2 regions of the Achromobacter sp. ISS7 genome follow, and region 2 is predicted to be linked to the other one. Evidence: predicted binding sites of a transcription regulator. Region 2 holds the regulator's gene; the other holds the start of a gene.
What was found. Region 2 encodes FNR, which switches genes on or off when oxygen is low (the NO sensors DNR and NnrR bind a similar motif). Its sites were predicted from a motif close to TTGATNNNNATCAA; they were not measured.
Positions count from the first base shown of each region.

Region 1 (7,496 bases), 850 kb from region 2:
CGCATGCCGGGCGGCGTGCACGGCGGCGCCGCGCCGCTGACGCGCCAGGTGATGTCGGATTTGCACATGGTGAAGTTCGGCGGGCTGGCGATGCAATGGCTGTATTTCCTGTGCGGCCTGGCGGGCACCGCCATGATGGGCACCGGCGCGGTGCTGTTCATGGTCAAGCGCCGCAACAAGATGGGCAACGAATTCGGCGCCGCCACCGCGCGCGTCTACCGCCTGATCGAAGGCCTGAACGTGGCCGCGCTGGCCGGCCTGGCGATCGCCTGCGTCGCCTACCTGTGGGCCAACCGCCTGCTGCCGGTGTCGCTGCCGCAGCGCGCCGGCTGGGAACTGCGCGCCTTCTTCATCGTCTGGGCGCTGACGCTGGCCCACGCCTGGCTGTGCGCGCCGCGGCGCGCGTGGATCTGGCAATTGGGCCTGCTGTCGGCGTTGTGCCTGCTGCTGCCGCTGCTGTCGCTGCTGACGCTGGGCGACCATCCGCTGGCGCAGATCGCGCGCGGCGACTGGGAAAGCGCCGGCGTCGAGCTCACCGCCGTGGCCACGGGCCTGGCGGCCGGCTGGGCTGCGCTACGATTGCACCGGAAACCGCTGTCGGCGCCGCCGCCGCGCAACGCCCGACCGCCCCAGGAAGCCACGGCATGAATCTCAACGACGCATTCGGCATCGCCATGGCGCTGCTGCTGACCTATTCGGGCATGGCCTGCCTGAGCCTGGCGATGCCGCGCCACTACGACCAGGTGTGGGGCCGCGATCCCTCCGCCAGCCATACCCGCGTGCTGCGCGCCGCCGGCATCCTGCTGTTGCTGCTGGCGCTGCTGCCCTGCGTCGGCCTGTGGGGCAACACCGTCGGCGTGGTGGCCTGGCTGGGTTGGCTGTCGGCCGGCGCCCTGCTGTGGGTCGGCATGCTGTCTTGGTCGCCGCGCCCGGCGATGTGCACCGCCGCGCTGGCGGTGGTGATCTCGATCGCTGGGGTCGGCTTCGGTTTCTAGGGCCGCATTGCGCCCGCGCCGGCCCGGCCGGCGCGGTTTGACCGGCATCAAGCCAGGCTGACAAACGCCTCGGCGGACGGACTTTCGACACCATAGGTGGTGGTAGAGTTTTTCTACCCCACAACATATGGTGTCAGCGATGCAACTCCAACACATCCTCAAGCGCGACGGCCGGGTCGTCGCATTCGACCGCGACAAGATCGCGGCGGCGCTGGCCGCCGCCGGCCGCAGCACCGGAGAACTGCACGCCGACGTCGCGCAGGGACTGGCCAGCGCGGTGATCGCGGCGCTGGCCGCCGAGGGCAACGTCTGCCCCGGCGTGGAGACCATCCAGAACCAGGTCGAGGAAACGCTGGTCAAGGCCGGCTACTGGCGCACCGCCCGGGCCTACATCGTCTACCGCGAACAGCACGCCCGCCTGCGCGCGCTGCGCCACACATTGGTGGACGTGGAAAGCGCCATGGAGGAATACCTCGAACAGCGCGACTGGCGCGTCAACGCCAACGCCAACCAGGGCTACAGCCTGGGCGGCCTGATCCTGAACGTGGCCGGCAAGGTCACCGCCAACTACTGGCTCTCCAACGTCTTCACGCCCGAGGCCGGCCAGGCCCACCGCGACGGCGACATCCACATCCACGACCTGGACATGCTCAGCGGCTATTGCGCCGGCTGGTCGCTGCGCCAGCTGCTGACCGAGGGCTTCAACGGCATCCCCGGCAAGATCGAGGCCACCCCGCCGCGCCACATGTCGGCGGCCATCGGCCAGATCGTCAACTTCCTGGGCACGCTGCAGAACGAATGGGCCGGCGCCCAGGCCTTCAGTTCGTTCGACACCTACATGGCGCCCTTCATCCGCCGCGACGCGATGACCTACACCGAGGTCAAGCAGTGCATGCAGGAGCTGATCTACAACCTCAACGTGCCGAGCCGCTGGGGCACGCAGACGCCGTTCACCAACCTGACCTTCGACTGGACCTGCCCGGCCGACCTGAAGGAGCAGATCCCCTACGTCGGCGGCGAGGAAATGCCGTTCGCCTATGGCGACCTGCAGACCGAGATGGACATGATCAACCGCGCCTACATCGAGGTGATGATGGCCGGCGACGCCAAGGGGCGCGTGTTCACCTTCCCGATCCCCACCTACAACATCACGCCCGACTTCGACTGGGACCACCCCAACACCGAGCGCCTGTTCGAAATGACCGCGCGCTACGGCCTGCCGTATTTCCAGAACTTCCTGAATTCCGACCTGGAGCCGCACATGGTGCGCTCCATGTGCTGCCGCCTGCAGCTGGACCTGCGCGAGCTGCTCAAGCGCGGCAACGGCCTGTTCGGCTCGGCCGAGCAGACCGGTTCGGTGGGCGTGGTGACCGTCAACTGCGCGCGGCTGGGCCATACCTGCCGCGGCGACGAGGCCGCGCTGATGGCGCGCCTGGACCTGCTGCTGGGCATGGGCCGCGACGTGCTGGAAACCAAGCGCAAGGTGGTGCAGCGCTACATCGACCAGGGCCTGTACCCGTACACCCGGCGCTACCTCGGCACCCTGCGCAACCACTTCAGCACGCTGGGCGTGAACGGCATCAACGAGATGATCCGCAACTTCAGCGACGACGCCGAGGACGTCACCACGCCGGCCGGCCACGCGCTGGCGGTGCGGCTGCTGGACCGGGTGCGGGCACGCATGACCGAGTTCCAGGAAGAGACCGGGCACCTGTACAACCTGGAGGCCACGCCCGCCGAGGGCACCACCTACCGCTTCGCCCGCGAGGACCGCAAGCGCTATCCCGGCATCCTGCAGGCCGGCACCGAGGCCCAGCCCTACTACACCAACTCCAGCCAGCTGCCGGTGGGCCACACCGACGATCCGTTCGAGGCGCTTGCCTTGCAGGAAGCGCTGCAGGGCAAGTACACCGGCGGCACCGTGCTGCACCTGTACATGAACGAGGCCGTGTCCTCGGCCAGCGCCTGCAAAGAGCTGGTGCGGCGCGCGCTGTCGAATTTCCGGCTGCCTTACATCACCGTCACGCCGACGTTCTCGATCTGCCCGAACCACGGCTATCTGGCCGGGCACCACGAGTTCTGCCCGAAGTGCGACGCCGAATTGCTGGCCAAGCAGGCCTCGTGCTGCGCGCCGGCCTGATATCGCCGCCCACCGCGTTTTTTTCCCCGGGCGATCCCCGCCCGGCCTTTCCCCCAGGAGCCATTATGCAAACCGTGATCTCCCCCGAAGCCGCCGCCCCGCAGGCGCTGCGCCTGGACGACAGCCAGCGCGTGCGTTGCGAAGTCTGGACCCGCGTCATGGGCTACCACCGCCCCGTGTCTTCCTTCAATACCGGCAAACAAGGCGAATTCAATGAACGCCGCTTCTTCGTCGAACAACGTGCCTGAAGCGGGCGGCGGCCGCAAGGCCGCCCCCGCCCGCCATCCGCCGCGCATGGCCCATGCCGCGCCGCCGCGGCCGGCGGCCCAGCCGCTGCCGCGCCACTCCCCGGCGGTGGGGGGGCTGACGCCCTTCTCCACCGTGGACTGGCCCGGCACGCTGGCCGCCGTCATCTTCATTGCCGGCTGCCCGTGGCGCTGCCACTACTGCCACAACCCCGAATTGCAGACGCGCAACGCGCGCTATGACTGGCGCGACGTGCGCGCCTTCCTGGAAAACCGCCAGGGCCTGCTGGACGGCGTGGTGTTCTCGGGCGGCGAGCCGCTGAGCGAACCGCGCCTGCCGTCGATGATCCGCGAGGCGCGGCGCATGGGCTACCGCATCGGCCTGCACACGGCCGGCATCTATCCGCTGCGCCTGGCCGACGTGCTGCGCTACCTGGACTGGGTCGGCCTGGACATCAAGGCCGACGCGCAAGGCTATGACGACATCACCGGCCGGCGCGATTCGCACCGCCCGGCGCAGGCCTGCCTGACGCAGCTGCTGACGGCCGGCGTGGACTTCGAATGCCGCATCACCTGGCATCCCGACTGGCTCGACGAAACCCGGCTGCTGGGCCTGGCGCGCGAACTGGCGCGGCGCGGCGTCAAGCGCTTCGCGGTGCAAGGCGCGCGCAGCTGCCCCAGCACCCCGCCCGCGCGGCTGCTGGGCCCGCAGGCGCAGGCCATGCTGCGCGGCTGGTTCGAGGAATTCGCCTACCGCTGAGCGCCAGCGCGGCCCAGGCGCGCCGCCAGCGCGGCATGAAAGCGCGGCGACGCCACCGCGCCCACATTGCAGCGCGACCAGGGCGAGGCCGCCGTCGGGTCGACGCTGAACACGCGGCCCGGCGCCATGATGACCTTCTCCGGCATCAGGTCCTCGGCCAGCGCCAGCGAATTGTCGATGCCGGGAAACGCCGCCCACAGATAGAGCGAACTGGTGGGCCGCGTGTAGACCGCGGCGCCCAGCGAATCCAGCACCCGCAACGCATCGCCGGTGGCCGCCTCCAGCCGCTGGCGCAGGCGCACCAGGTGGCGCTCGTAGTGGCCGTCACGCAGCATCACATCGACCATCCGTTCGCAGTATTCCGAACTGCTGCAATGCACCAGCGCCTTCAGGTCCGCCAGGTCGCTGGCCAGGCCCGCGCCGCAGGCGATGAAGCCCACCCGCAATGCCGCCGAGAACGATTTCGAGAAACTGCCGATGTAGACCGTGCGTTCCAGCTGGTCCAGCGCCGACAGCCGCACCGCCGAGGTCGGCTTGAAGTCGGCCAGCGGATCGTTCTCCACCACGATCAGGTTGTAGCGCTCGGACAGCTGCAGCAGCTTGTAGGCCTTGGCCGGCGAGATATCCGAACCGGTGGGATTGTGCGCCAGCGACTGGGTGAAAAAGAGGCGCGGTTTCTCGCGCTGCAACAACGCTTCCAGCGCCACCAGGTCGGGACCGTCCGACAGGCGCGGCACGCCCAGCATGCGCACCCCGGCCAGCTTGAGCTTGCCGAACAGCGGGTAATAGCCCGGATCGTCCACCAGCGCCGCCGCGCCGGGTGGCAGGAAGTAGCGGATCACCAGGTCCATGGCCTCGTTGGCGCCATGCGTCAGCACCAATTGCGATGGCGCCGCGCTGATGCCGACGTCGCCCAGCTTGCGCACCAGGCTCTCGCGCAGCGGCGCGTAGCCGAAGCGGCTGCCATAACGGAACAGCGTGCCCAGGCCGGTGCGCACCACCTTCTGGTGATAGCGGTCCATGCGCATGTCGGCCAGCCACTCCACCGGCGGGAAACCGTCGCCAGCGGCGATGGCGTCGGGCTGGGTCTTGAGCTGCTCGCGCATCAGCCAGACGATGTCCATGGCGCGGCTCAACTGGCCCGGTTCCTCGTCGGCGGCGCGCTGCGCCGGACCGGTATCGAGCACGTAGAAGCCCGAGCCGCGGCGCGGTTCCACCAGGCCGCGCGCCACCAGCATCTCGAACGCCACCACCACGGTGTTCTTGGCGTAGCGGTGCAATTGCGCCAGTTCGCGCAGCGACGGCAATTTGTCGCCCGGGCGGTAGACGCCCTCGGCGATCTGGCGGCCGATCAGGCGCGCCAGGCTTTCGGCGATGGGCGCGGCGCGCGGGGCGCGGCCCAGGGATTTGTCGGCGTCCACGGGGTGGTTTCCAGCAGGGGAAAGGTCGGAAATTGGTGCAGTGCGATGGTACTGTTCGTCCAAACTGTACCTCTGAATGCCGGTACAGTTTACCTAGAATCTGGCCACCCAATTCTTAGATTTTTCGATGGAGACAGATGCCATGGTGGCCGATTCACGCCTGCCCAATTTCCGCGCCCTCACCCCCGCCCAACGCCTCGCCGCCATCGCCGACGCTGCCGGCCTGACGCCCGAGGAACGCCAGCAACTGGCCGAGCCGGGCGCGCTCGGCCTGGAGCGCGCCGACGGCATGATCGAGAACGTCATCGGCGCCTTCGAGCTGCCGCTGGGCGTGGCCGGCAACTTCCAGGTCAACGGCCGCGACGTGCTGGTGCCGATGGCGGTGGAAGAACCGTCGGTGGTGGCCGCCGCCTCGTTCATGGCCAAACTGGCGCGCGAGAATGGCGGCTTCGAGACCTCCAGCACCCGGCCGCTGATGCGCGCCCAGGTGCAGGTGCTGGGCCTGACCGATCCGCACGGCGCGCGCGTGGCCCTGCTGCGCGAACGCGAGCGCATCGTCAAGCTGGCCAACAGCCGCGACCAGGTGCTGATCGGCCTGGGCGGCGGCTGCCAGGACATCGAGGCGCACGTGTTCGCCGACACGCCGCGCGGCCCGATGCTGGTGCTGCACCTGATCGTCGACGTGCGCGACGCCATGGGCGCCAACACCGTCAACACCATGGCCGAGGCGGTGGCGCCGCTGGTCGAGGAAATCACCGGCGGCACGGTGCGGCTGCGCATCCTGTCGAACCTGGCCGACCTGCGCCTGTCGCGGGCCCGCGTGCGCCTGACGCCGCAAACGCTCGACACCAAGGACCGCAGCGGCGCCGAGATCATCGAGGGCGTGCTGGACGCCTACGTGTTCGCCGCCACCGACCCGTACCGCGCCGCCACCCACAACAAGGGCATCATGAACGGCATCGACCCGGTCATCGTCGCCACCGGCAACGACTGGCGCGCGGTCGAAGCCGGCGCCCATGCCTACGCCTGCCGCGACGGCCGCTACACCTCGCTGACGCATTGGGAAAAGGACGCCAGCGGCGCCCTGGTCGGCACGCTGGAAATGCCGATGCCGGTGGGCCTGGTCGGCGGCGCCACCAAGACCCATCCGCTGGCGCGGCTGGCGCTCAAGATCATGGCGGTGCGCTCGGCCCAGGAGCTGGGCGAGATCGCCGTGGCCGTGGGCCTGGCGCAGAACCTGGGCGCGCTGCGCGCCCTGGCCACCGAGGGCATCCAGCGCGGCCACATGGCGCTGCACGCGCGCAACATCGCGCTGACGGTGGGCGCGGTGGGCGCCGAGATCGATCAATTGGCCAAACGCATGGCCGAGGAAAAGGACGTGCGCGCCGACCGCGCGCTGGCGCTGCTGGAGGAACTGCGGAAACCGGCCTGACGGCACGGCACGGCCGGCGCACGCACGCCGGCCGCACAAGAACAGAGGCGGCGCCGGGAATCTTCCCGCGCCGCCCGTCCATCAAGGAGACAGACATGGAAAGAGACAGCAAGGCGTCCGCCGGACGCCTGGCGGAAGTATGGAACGACACGGTCGACCTGCGCCACCTGGCGTGGGCCATCGCCATCGGCATCGCCGTCAGCGTGGCCGGCTTCTACGCCGCCAGCGGCTGGCTGCGCGACAAGGTCGCCTCGCCCGAACTGGCGCATGCCTACGCCATGCTGGCCGGACTGGCCGGCTGCGTGCTGGCGGGCGTGATCTGCGCCCGCCTGTTCCCGCCCAAGCGCGAGGTGGTCGAGCACAGCGCCTCGCACGATCCGGCGTGGCGCGCCGAGGTGCTGGCCGAACTGGCCGCGCAACCCGGCGGCCTGGGCACGCTGGCGGACCTGCCGCCCGCGGTGGTCAAGGAACTGAAGGAACTGGACCTGTACGAACTGTTCGCC
Region 1 covers NZ_JAWRZD010000001.1:2,110,046-2,117,541, forward strand. Annotated here, with positions in the region: gene AC1HFW_RS09455 (PepSY-associated TM helix domain-containing protein) at 1-648, shown strand, start outside; gene AC1HFW_RS09460 (DUF3325 domain-containing protein) at 645-995, shown strand; gene AC1HFW_RS09465 (ribonucleoside triphosphate reductase) at 1,135-3,135, shown strand; gene nrdD (anaerobic ribonucleoside-triphosphate reductase) at 3,201-3,383, shown strand; gene AC1HFW_RS09475 (anaerobic ribonucleoside-triphosphate reductase activating protein) at 3,349-4,140, shown strand; gene AC1HFW_RS09480 (aminotransferase-like domain-containing protein) at 4,131-5,561, opposite strand; gene AC1HFW_RS09485 (hydroxymethylglutaryl-CoA reductase, degradative) at 5,704-6,993, shown strand; gene AC1HFW_RS09490 (hypothetical protein) at 7,089-7,496, shown strand, end outside.
Region 1: the regulator FNR is predicted to act here: its motif matches at 1,033-1,046, upstream of AC1HFW_RS09465 (ribonucleoside triphosphate reductase).

Region 2 (7,496 bases):
GGCCAGGCCGCCGGTTTGCCGGCCGTCCCATGCGGCAAGCGCCGGATCTCCGTTGAGACGAATCAGCATATAACCGCGATTTTCCAGCTAAATAATTGCTGTCCCGCAGCGCATACTGCCTCCATGGCGTCAGGCATCCCGCCTCGCCGTTTTTTCAGGAGCAGGACATGCTGGATTGGGTGAACTACCAAAAGGAACTGATGGGCCGCATCGGCGAGCTGGGCGCGCTGACGCCCGACACGCTCAAGGGCTACCAGGCGCTGTCGGCCGCCGGCGCCAAGACCGCGCACCTGGATGCCAAGACGCGCGAACTGATCGCGTTGGCGGTGGCGGTGACGACCCGCTGCGACGGCTGCATCACCGTGCATTCGGCGCAGGCGCTCAAGCACGGCGCCAGCCGCGAGGAAATCGGCGAGGCGCTGGGCGTGGCGGTGGCCTTGAACGCGGGCGCGGCGATGGTGTACTCGGCCCGCGTGCTGGACGCGGTCAGCGCGCATCAGCCGGGCTGACGCCAGGGCGCGCCGGCCATGCGCCGCGCAGGCGCCGTCAATCGTGCCGGTGCATGGCCGACTGATGCTTGGTGTCGCGCATGGTCGCGTACACCAGCAGCGAAATGAAGATCACGCCCGCCAGGTAGTAGTAGAACCACTCTTCGTGGCCCTGCTGCTTGAACCACAGCGCGATGGCCGGCGCCGTGCCGCCGAAGATCGACACGGTGATGGCGTAGGGCACCGCCACGCCGGTGGCGCGGATGTTGGTGGGGAACAGCTCGGCCTTCACCACCGCGTTGATCGAGGTGTAGCCGGCGGTGAAGATCCAGGCCGCGCAGATCAGCAGGAAGGCGATGAACGGCGAGCGCGTGTGCGACAGCGTCATCAGCAGCGGCACGGTGAGCAGCGCGCCGGCGATGCCGAAGAACACCAGCAGCGGCTTGCGCCCGATCTTGTCGGATAGCGCGCCGTACAGCGGCTGCAGGATCAGCGCGAAGATCAGCGACGCGGCGATCACGTAGGTGGTGACGATGTCGGAGAACCCGGCGGTCTGCCGCACGAAGGTCTGCATGTAGGTGGTGAAGGTGTAGAACGCCGCCGTGCCGCCGGCCGTCAGGCCGACCACGATCGCGACCTCGCGCGGATAGCGCAGCAGGCCGCGCAACGAGCTGGTCTTGGGCTTGCTCTGGCTGGCCTGCTTGTAGGAATCGGTCTCGGGCATGTCGCGCCGCATGACGGCGGTGATGATGGCCAGCATGGCGCCGATCACGAACGGAATGCGCCAGCCCCATTCCACCAATTGCTCGTGCGTCAGGAACACGTTCTGCAGCAACAGCAGCACCAGGATGGCGCAGAGCTGGCCGCCGATCAGCGTGACGTACTGGAAGCTGGAATAGAAGCCGCGGTGGTCCGGGTCGGCGATCTCGGTGAGGTAGGTGGCGCTGGCGCCGTATTCGCCGCCCAGGCTCAGGCCCTCGATGACCCGCGCCAGCGCCAGGAGCGCCGGCGCCGCCAGCCCGATGGACGCGTAGGTGGGCGTGACCGCGATGATCAGCGAGCCGACGCACATCATGCCGACCGAGACCATCAGCGACAATCGTCGCCCGTGGCGGTCGGCCAGGTGGCCGAACAGCCAGCCGCCCAGCGGCCGCACGATGAAGCCGGCGGCGAACAGCGTGGCGGCGTTCAGCTGCTGCACGACCGGGTCGTGCGAGGGGAAGAAGGCGGGGGCGAAGTACAGGGCGAAGGCGGTATAGGCGTAGAAGTCATACCATTCGACCAGGTTGCCCATGGAGCCGACGAAGATCGCCTTGATGCGGCGTTTGGCGTCGGGCATGTCGAGATACGCTTGGCTCATATCTGTCTTCCACGGAGACGGTACCCGCCTATCTTGCGCCTGCCGGCGCGAAAATGCACCCCCGCGCGCGTCCGGGATATTTGTTCAGCTTGGTGTCAACAATGATCGCGAGTCGGGCACGCGGCTTGCGGCCCCTGGCGCGGAATGCGGCTCGCGGCGCATTGCGCCGTGCACGGGGCCGCGCGGCTTTCCTGGCGGGTCTGGCGGTTGCGTTGAGTGGGGCGCGCGCCCTACTTGCGCGGCGGCTCGATCACCGTGCAGGCGGCCGCGCCGGCCGGCGCCAGGGCGTTCTCGCCCAGCAGCGCGCGCGCGCCGCAGACCGAGCTGAACATGCCCTTGTTCTCGTGGCCGACGCCGGTCACTTCGAAGCCGGCGCGGTGCAGCGTCACCGGCCGGTTGCCGCGCGCGGCGACGATGCGCTCGTATTGCAGGTAGGCGGTGCCGCGTGCCAGCCGGGTGGCGCCCTGGGCCTCGGCGCCGCAGGTCTTGTCCAGCAGGCGATGCTCGGGATTGTTGTCGGCGCCGCCCAGCAGGTAGGTCACGTCGCGCGCCGCGTAGCGGATGAACAGGCGCGTGTCGTCGGTTTCCTGCGCGAACGGGGGCAGCTTGTCGGTGCCGTACTTGTACTGGTTGTAGGTGGGGCAGATGCCGCGCTCGTAGGGCGCGTAGCCCTTGCCGTCGGGACGCGGGCGTTCCTTGGTCAGATACAGGTAGGACGAGGGATTGGCCACCACGTAGCGCACGGCGATGCCGTCGCGGCGCAGCGGGCCGTCGATCTGGTTCAGCACGGCATAGCGCTGCACCAGCTGGGCGCCGCCGGAGTGGCCGGCCAGCACGATGCCGGCCAGGGTCGGCAGGCGCTTGCGGTCGTCCAGGCTGCGCAGCAGGTCGTCGATCACCTGGAACGAGCTGACCGGCGCCGGCCGGCCATTGGCCTGCACGCTGTCCTCGCCGTCTTCCCAGCTGGACTTGCGCCAGGCCGCCATGCCGGCGTAGCCCGAGTCGATCACGCCGACGAAGCGCGGCGCCAGGATCAGGGTGTCGTTGGCGCGCGCCGGGTTGGCCGCCAGCACCGTGGCGACGGTTTCGTAATAGGCGTCGGCGTTGCGCTTGACCCCATGGAACACGATCACGATTTGCTTGATATCGCTCAGGTCGCCGCGCGCCAGGTTCCGGTTAGCATAGACCGGTACCTTGTAGCGGTGGCCGGGCTTGCCCAGTTCGAGCGTCTGCCAGCGCGGAATCACCACGCGCTTGGGGGCGGGCGCGGGCTCGTCGTAATCGTAGGGATCGGGCAGCGGCGTCTGCGCGCGCGCCGCCAGGGGCAGCAGGGCCGCCAGGGCCAGCGCCGCCGCGCCCAAGGCGCCGCGCGAGCGCGGCAGGCGCGGCGCCGGATGGGGCTGCGCGGCGCCGGGTACGGCTGTGCGGCGCATGGCGCGGGCGGGCGTCAGCAGCCCTCGTGGCCCAGCAGTTGCTTGAGCGCGGGTTGGTCCAGGATGCGGACTTCGCGCTGGTTGATGCGGATCAGGCCATCGCGCGCGAAGCGCGAGAACAGCCGGCTGACCGTTTCCAGCGTCAGGCCGAGATAGTTGCCGATTTCCTCGCGGCTCATGCGCAGCACGAATTCGGTCGACGAGTAGCCGAGCGACGCATAGCGTTGCGACAGGTTGAGCAGGAACGCGGCCAGGCGCTGTTCGGAACGCATCGAGCCCAGCGACGCCAGCATCTGGTGCGAGCGCGTGATCTCGCGGCTCATCAGGCGGCGGAACTGCTGCTGCAGCGAGGGCAGGTGGGTGGCCACGCGGTCGACTTCGTTCAGGCGGATCACGCAGACTTCGGAGTCTTCCAGGGCGACGGCGGCCGAGACGTGCTTGCCGTCGAGCATGCCGTCCATGCCGACGATCTCGCCGGGCAGGTGGAAGCCGGTGATCTGGATCTGGCCGGTGGCGTCTTCGAGCTGCGTTTTCAGGCTGCCGAAGCGCACGCCGTAGACGGCGTCCAGGGGGTGATCCAGCGAATACAGCGTCTTGCCCTTTTCGAGGCGCACGCGCTCTTTCACCAGTTCGTCCAGCTTTTCTACTTCGGCGGCTGCCATCCCGACCGGGACACACACGTGGCCCAACATACACGTGGAACAGTGGGCGGCATCAGGGGCAACGGGAACCCGTTTTTGCATACGATGACCTTTATAGTGCCCGGACCCGGCGGGTAGCCTGGAGGGGCTTAAAGCGTGAAGACAGGTCTCCATTGTAGTCCGTTGTTACTACGGGTGTCTTACGGGGCGTTTTGCAGCGCATTCCTACGGCGGCATCCGGGCCGGACGGGCCTGGCGGTAGGCGACCCAGTCGTCGCCGTCGATGTCCGCCGCCGTCCCGCGCCAGGCCGGGTCGATGGGGTAATACTCGCAGGCCACCGGGGCGGCGCCGGGCGCCAGCGGCCGCGCCAGCACCGGCCGGCGCACGAAGCAGCCGGGCCGCCCGGGCGCGTACTCCTCGATCTCATCCATCAGGGCGACCAGGGCCGGGTCGACCTCGTAGATGTCGCCCCGCACCCGCCGGCCGTCGGCCACCGGGAGCAACCCGGGCCAGTCGCCGAAATCCACCAGCATGCCGGGCACGGTGGCCGCGCCCACGTGGCGGGCCGGCGGCAGGCCGCGGCGGGCGGCGGCCTGCGCCAGGTCGTTGATTTCGCCCGCGCGTAGCGTGCCGTAGACAAAAACGTATATGCTCATAGTTCAGATTGTTGCTGCACGCGGATGTGTCCACGGACATAAAGCCATGAGGCCGGCGAGGTATTGAAATACTCGCATCCGGCCGCATATTCAGGTCATCGAGCCCGCCGGCGCGTATCGGTCAGGCTCACCAACAAGCCACAACGACCATTATGCGATTCGACAAACTGACTACCAAGTTCCAGCAAGCCCTGGCCGACGCTCAGAGTCTGGCCGCCCGCAACGATCATCCCTACATCGAGCCCGTCCACGTGCTGTCGGCGCTGCTGTCCGACGCCGATAGCGGCGCCGGCAGCCTGCTGGCGCGCGCCGGCGTGGCCGTCAACCGGCTGCAGCCGGCCCTGGACGCCGCGCTCAAGGCGCTGCCCCAGGTGCAGGGCGACGACAACGTCCAGGTCGGCCGCGACCTGCAAGGCGTGCTGACCCGCACCGACAAGGAAGCCGCGCGCCGCGGCGACACCTACATCGCGAGCGAGCTGTTCCTGCTGGCCCTGGCCGACGACAAGGGCGAGGCCGGCCGCATCCTGCGCGAAGCGGGCCTGCAGAAAAAGGCCCTCGAGGCCGCCATCGACGCCGTGCGCGGCGGTGAAAACGTATCCGGCGCCGAAGGCGAATCCAACCGCGAGGCCTTGTCCAAGTACACCATGGACCTGACCGAGCGCGCCCGCCAGGGCAAGCTCGATCCGGTGATCGGCCGCGACGACGAAATCCGCCGCACCATCCAGATCCTGCAGCGCCGCACCAAGAACAACCCGGTCCTGATCGGCGAACCCGGCGTGGGCAAGACCGCCATCGTCGAAGGCCTGGCGCAGCGCATCGTCAACGACGAAGTGCCCGAGACCCTGCGCGGCAAGCGCGTGCTGTCGCTCGACCTGGCCGCGCTGCTGGCCGGCGCCAAGTTCCGTGGCGAATTCGAAGAGCGCCTGAAGGCGGTGCTCAAGGAACTGTCGCAGGACGACGGCAGCAACATCGTCTTCATCGACGAGCTGCACACCATGGTCGGCGCCGGCAAGGCCGAGGGCGCGATGGACGCGGGCAACATGCTCAAGCCGGCGCTGGCGCGCGGCGAGCTGCATTGCATCGGCGCCACCACGCTGGACGAATACCGCAAGTACATCGAGAAGGACGCCGCGCTCGAACGCCGCTTCCAGAAGGTGCTGGTCGACGAACCCGATGTCGAGTCCACCATCGCCATCCTGCGCGGCCTGCAGGAACGCTACGAGATCCACCACGGCGTCGAGATCACCGACCCGGCCATCGTGGCCGCGGCCGAACTCTCGCACCGCTACATCACCGACCGCTTCCTGCCCGACAAGGCCATCGACCTGATCGACGAGGCCGGCGCCCGCATCCGCATGGAAATCGATTCCAAGCCGGAAGTGATGGACAAGCTCGACCGCCGCATCATCCAGCTCAAGATCGAGCGCGAGGCCGTCAAGAAGGAAACCGACGACGCCTCCAAGCGCCGCCTGGGCGTGATCGAGGACGAGCTCGAGAAGCTGCAACGCGAGTACAACGACTTCGAGGAAATCTGGAAGGCCGAGAAGGCCGCGGTGCAGGGCACCCAGGCCATCAAGGAAGAAATCGACAGCGTGCGCGCCGAGATGGCCGAGTTGCAGCGCAAGGGCCAGTTCGACAAGCTGGCCGAGCTGCAGTACGGCAAGCTTCCCGACCTGGAAGCGCGCCTGAAGGCCGCCGAAGTGGGCGCGGCCGAGGCGGCCGAGGAAGCCGAGGGCGGCGAAGGCCGGCCGCGCCTGCTGCGCACCCGTGTCGGCGCCGAGGAAATCGCCGAGGTCGTGTCGCGCGCCACCGGCATCCCGGTGTCCAAGATGATGCAGGGCGAACGCGAAAAGCTGCTGCACATGGAGGAATACCTGCACAAGCGCGTGGTCGGCCAGGACGAGGCCGTGCGCCTGGTGTCCGATGCCATCCGCCGTTCGCGCGCGGGCCTGGCGGATCCGTCGCGGCCGTATGGCTCGTTCCTGTTCCTGGGCCCCACCGGCGTGGGCAAGACCGAGCTGACGCGTGCGCTGGCCGAGTTCCTGTTCGACTCCGAAGAGCACATGATCCGCATCGACATGAGCGAATTCATGGAGAAGCATTCGGTGGCGCGGCTGATCGGCGCGCCGCCCGGATACGTGGGCTACGAAGAGGGCGGCTACCTGACCGAGGCCGTGCGCCGCAAGCCGTACAGCGTGGTGCTGCTCGATGAAGTCGAGAAGGCCCACCCGGACGTCTTCAACGTGCTGCTGCAGGTGCTGGACGACGGCCGCCTGACCGACGGCCAGGGCCGCACCGTGGACTTCCGCAACACCGTCATCGTGATGACGTCCAACCTGGGTTCGCAGCACATCCAGACGCTGGCCGGCCAGCCGTACGACGTGGTCAAGGAAGTGGTCTGGGGCGAGCTCAAGCAGACGCTGCGGCCCGAGTTCCTGAACCGCATCGACGAAGTGGTGGTGTTCCACGGCCTGGAAGCGCAGCACATCGAGTCCATCGCCCGCATCCAGTTGCGCCGCCTGGCCGAGCGCCTGGAAAAGCAGGAGATGCGCCTGGAGGTGACCGAGCCCGCGCTGGCGGAACTGGCCCGCGACGGTTTCGATCCGGTGTTCGGGGCGCGTCCGCTCAAGCGCACCATCCAGCAGCAGATCGAGAACCCGGTCGCGCGCTTGATCCTGGAAGGCCAGTTCGGTCCGCGCGACGTGGTGCCGGTGGACTGGCGCGACGGCAAGTTCGTGTTCACGCGCACGTTGCAGTAAACGCAAGCGCGTCGCCCATTCCGCTTGGGCGTGTGCAGAAAAAAGCCCCGCAGGCAATCGCCCGCGGGGCTTTTTCATTGTCCATGCGGCCTGGGTCGCATGGACGGCAACGGCGTTACTGCTTGACCGTCACGAACACCGGGTTCGAGTAGAACCAC
Region 2 covers NZ_JAWRZD010000001.1:2,958,606-2,966,101, reverse strand. Annotated here, with positions in the region: gene AC1HFW_RS13305 (2Fe-2S iron-sulfur cluster-binding protein) at 1-1, shown strand, start outside; gene AC1HFW_RS13300 (carboxymuconolactone decarboxylase family protein) at 168-509, shown strand; gene AC1HFW_RS13295 (MFS transporter) at 547-1,848, opposite strand; gene AC1HFW_RS13290 (hypothetical protein) at 2,079-3,281, opposite strand; gene fnr (fumarate/nitrate reduction transcriptional regulator Fnr) at 3,296-4,024, opposite strand; gene AC1HFW_RS13280 (gamma-glutamylcyclotransferase family protein) at 4,148-4,579, opposite strand; gene clpB (ATP-dependent chaperone ClpB) at 4,732-7,338, shown strand; gene AC1HFW_RS13270 (S-layer protein) at 7,454-7,496, opposite strand, start outside.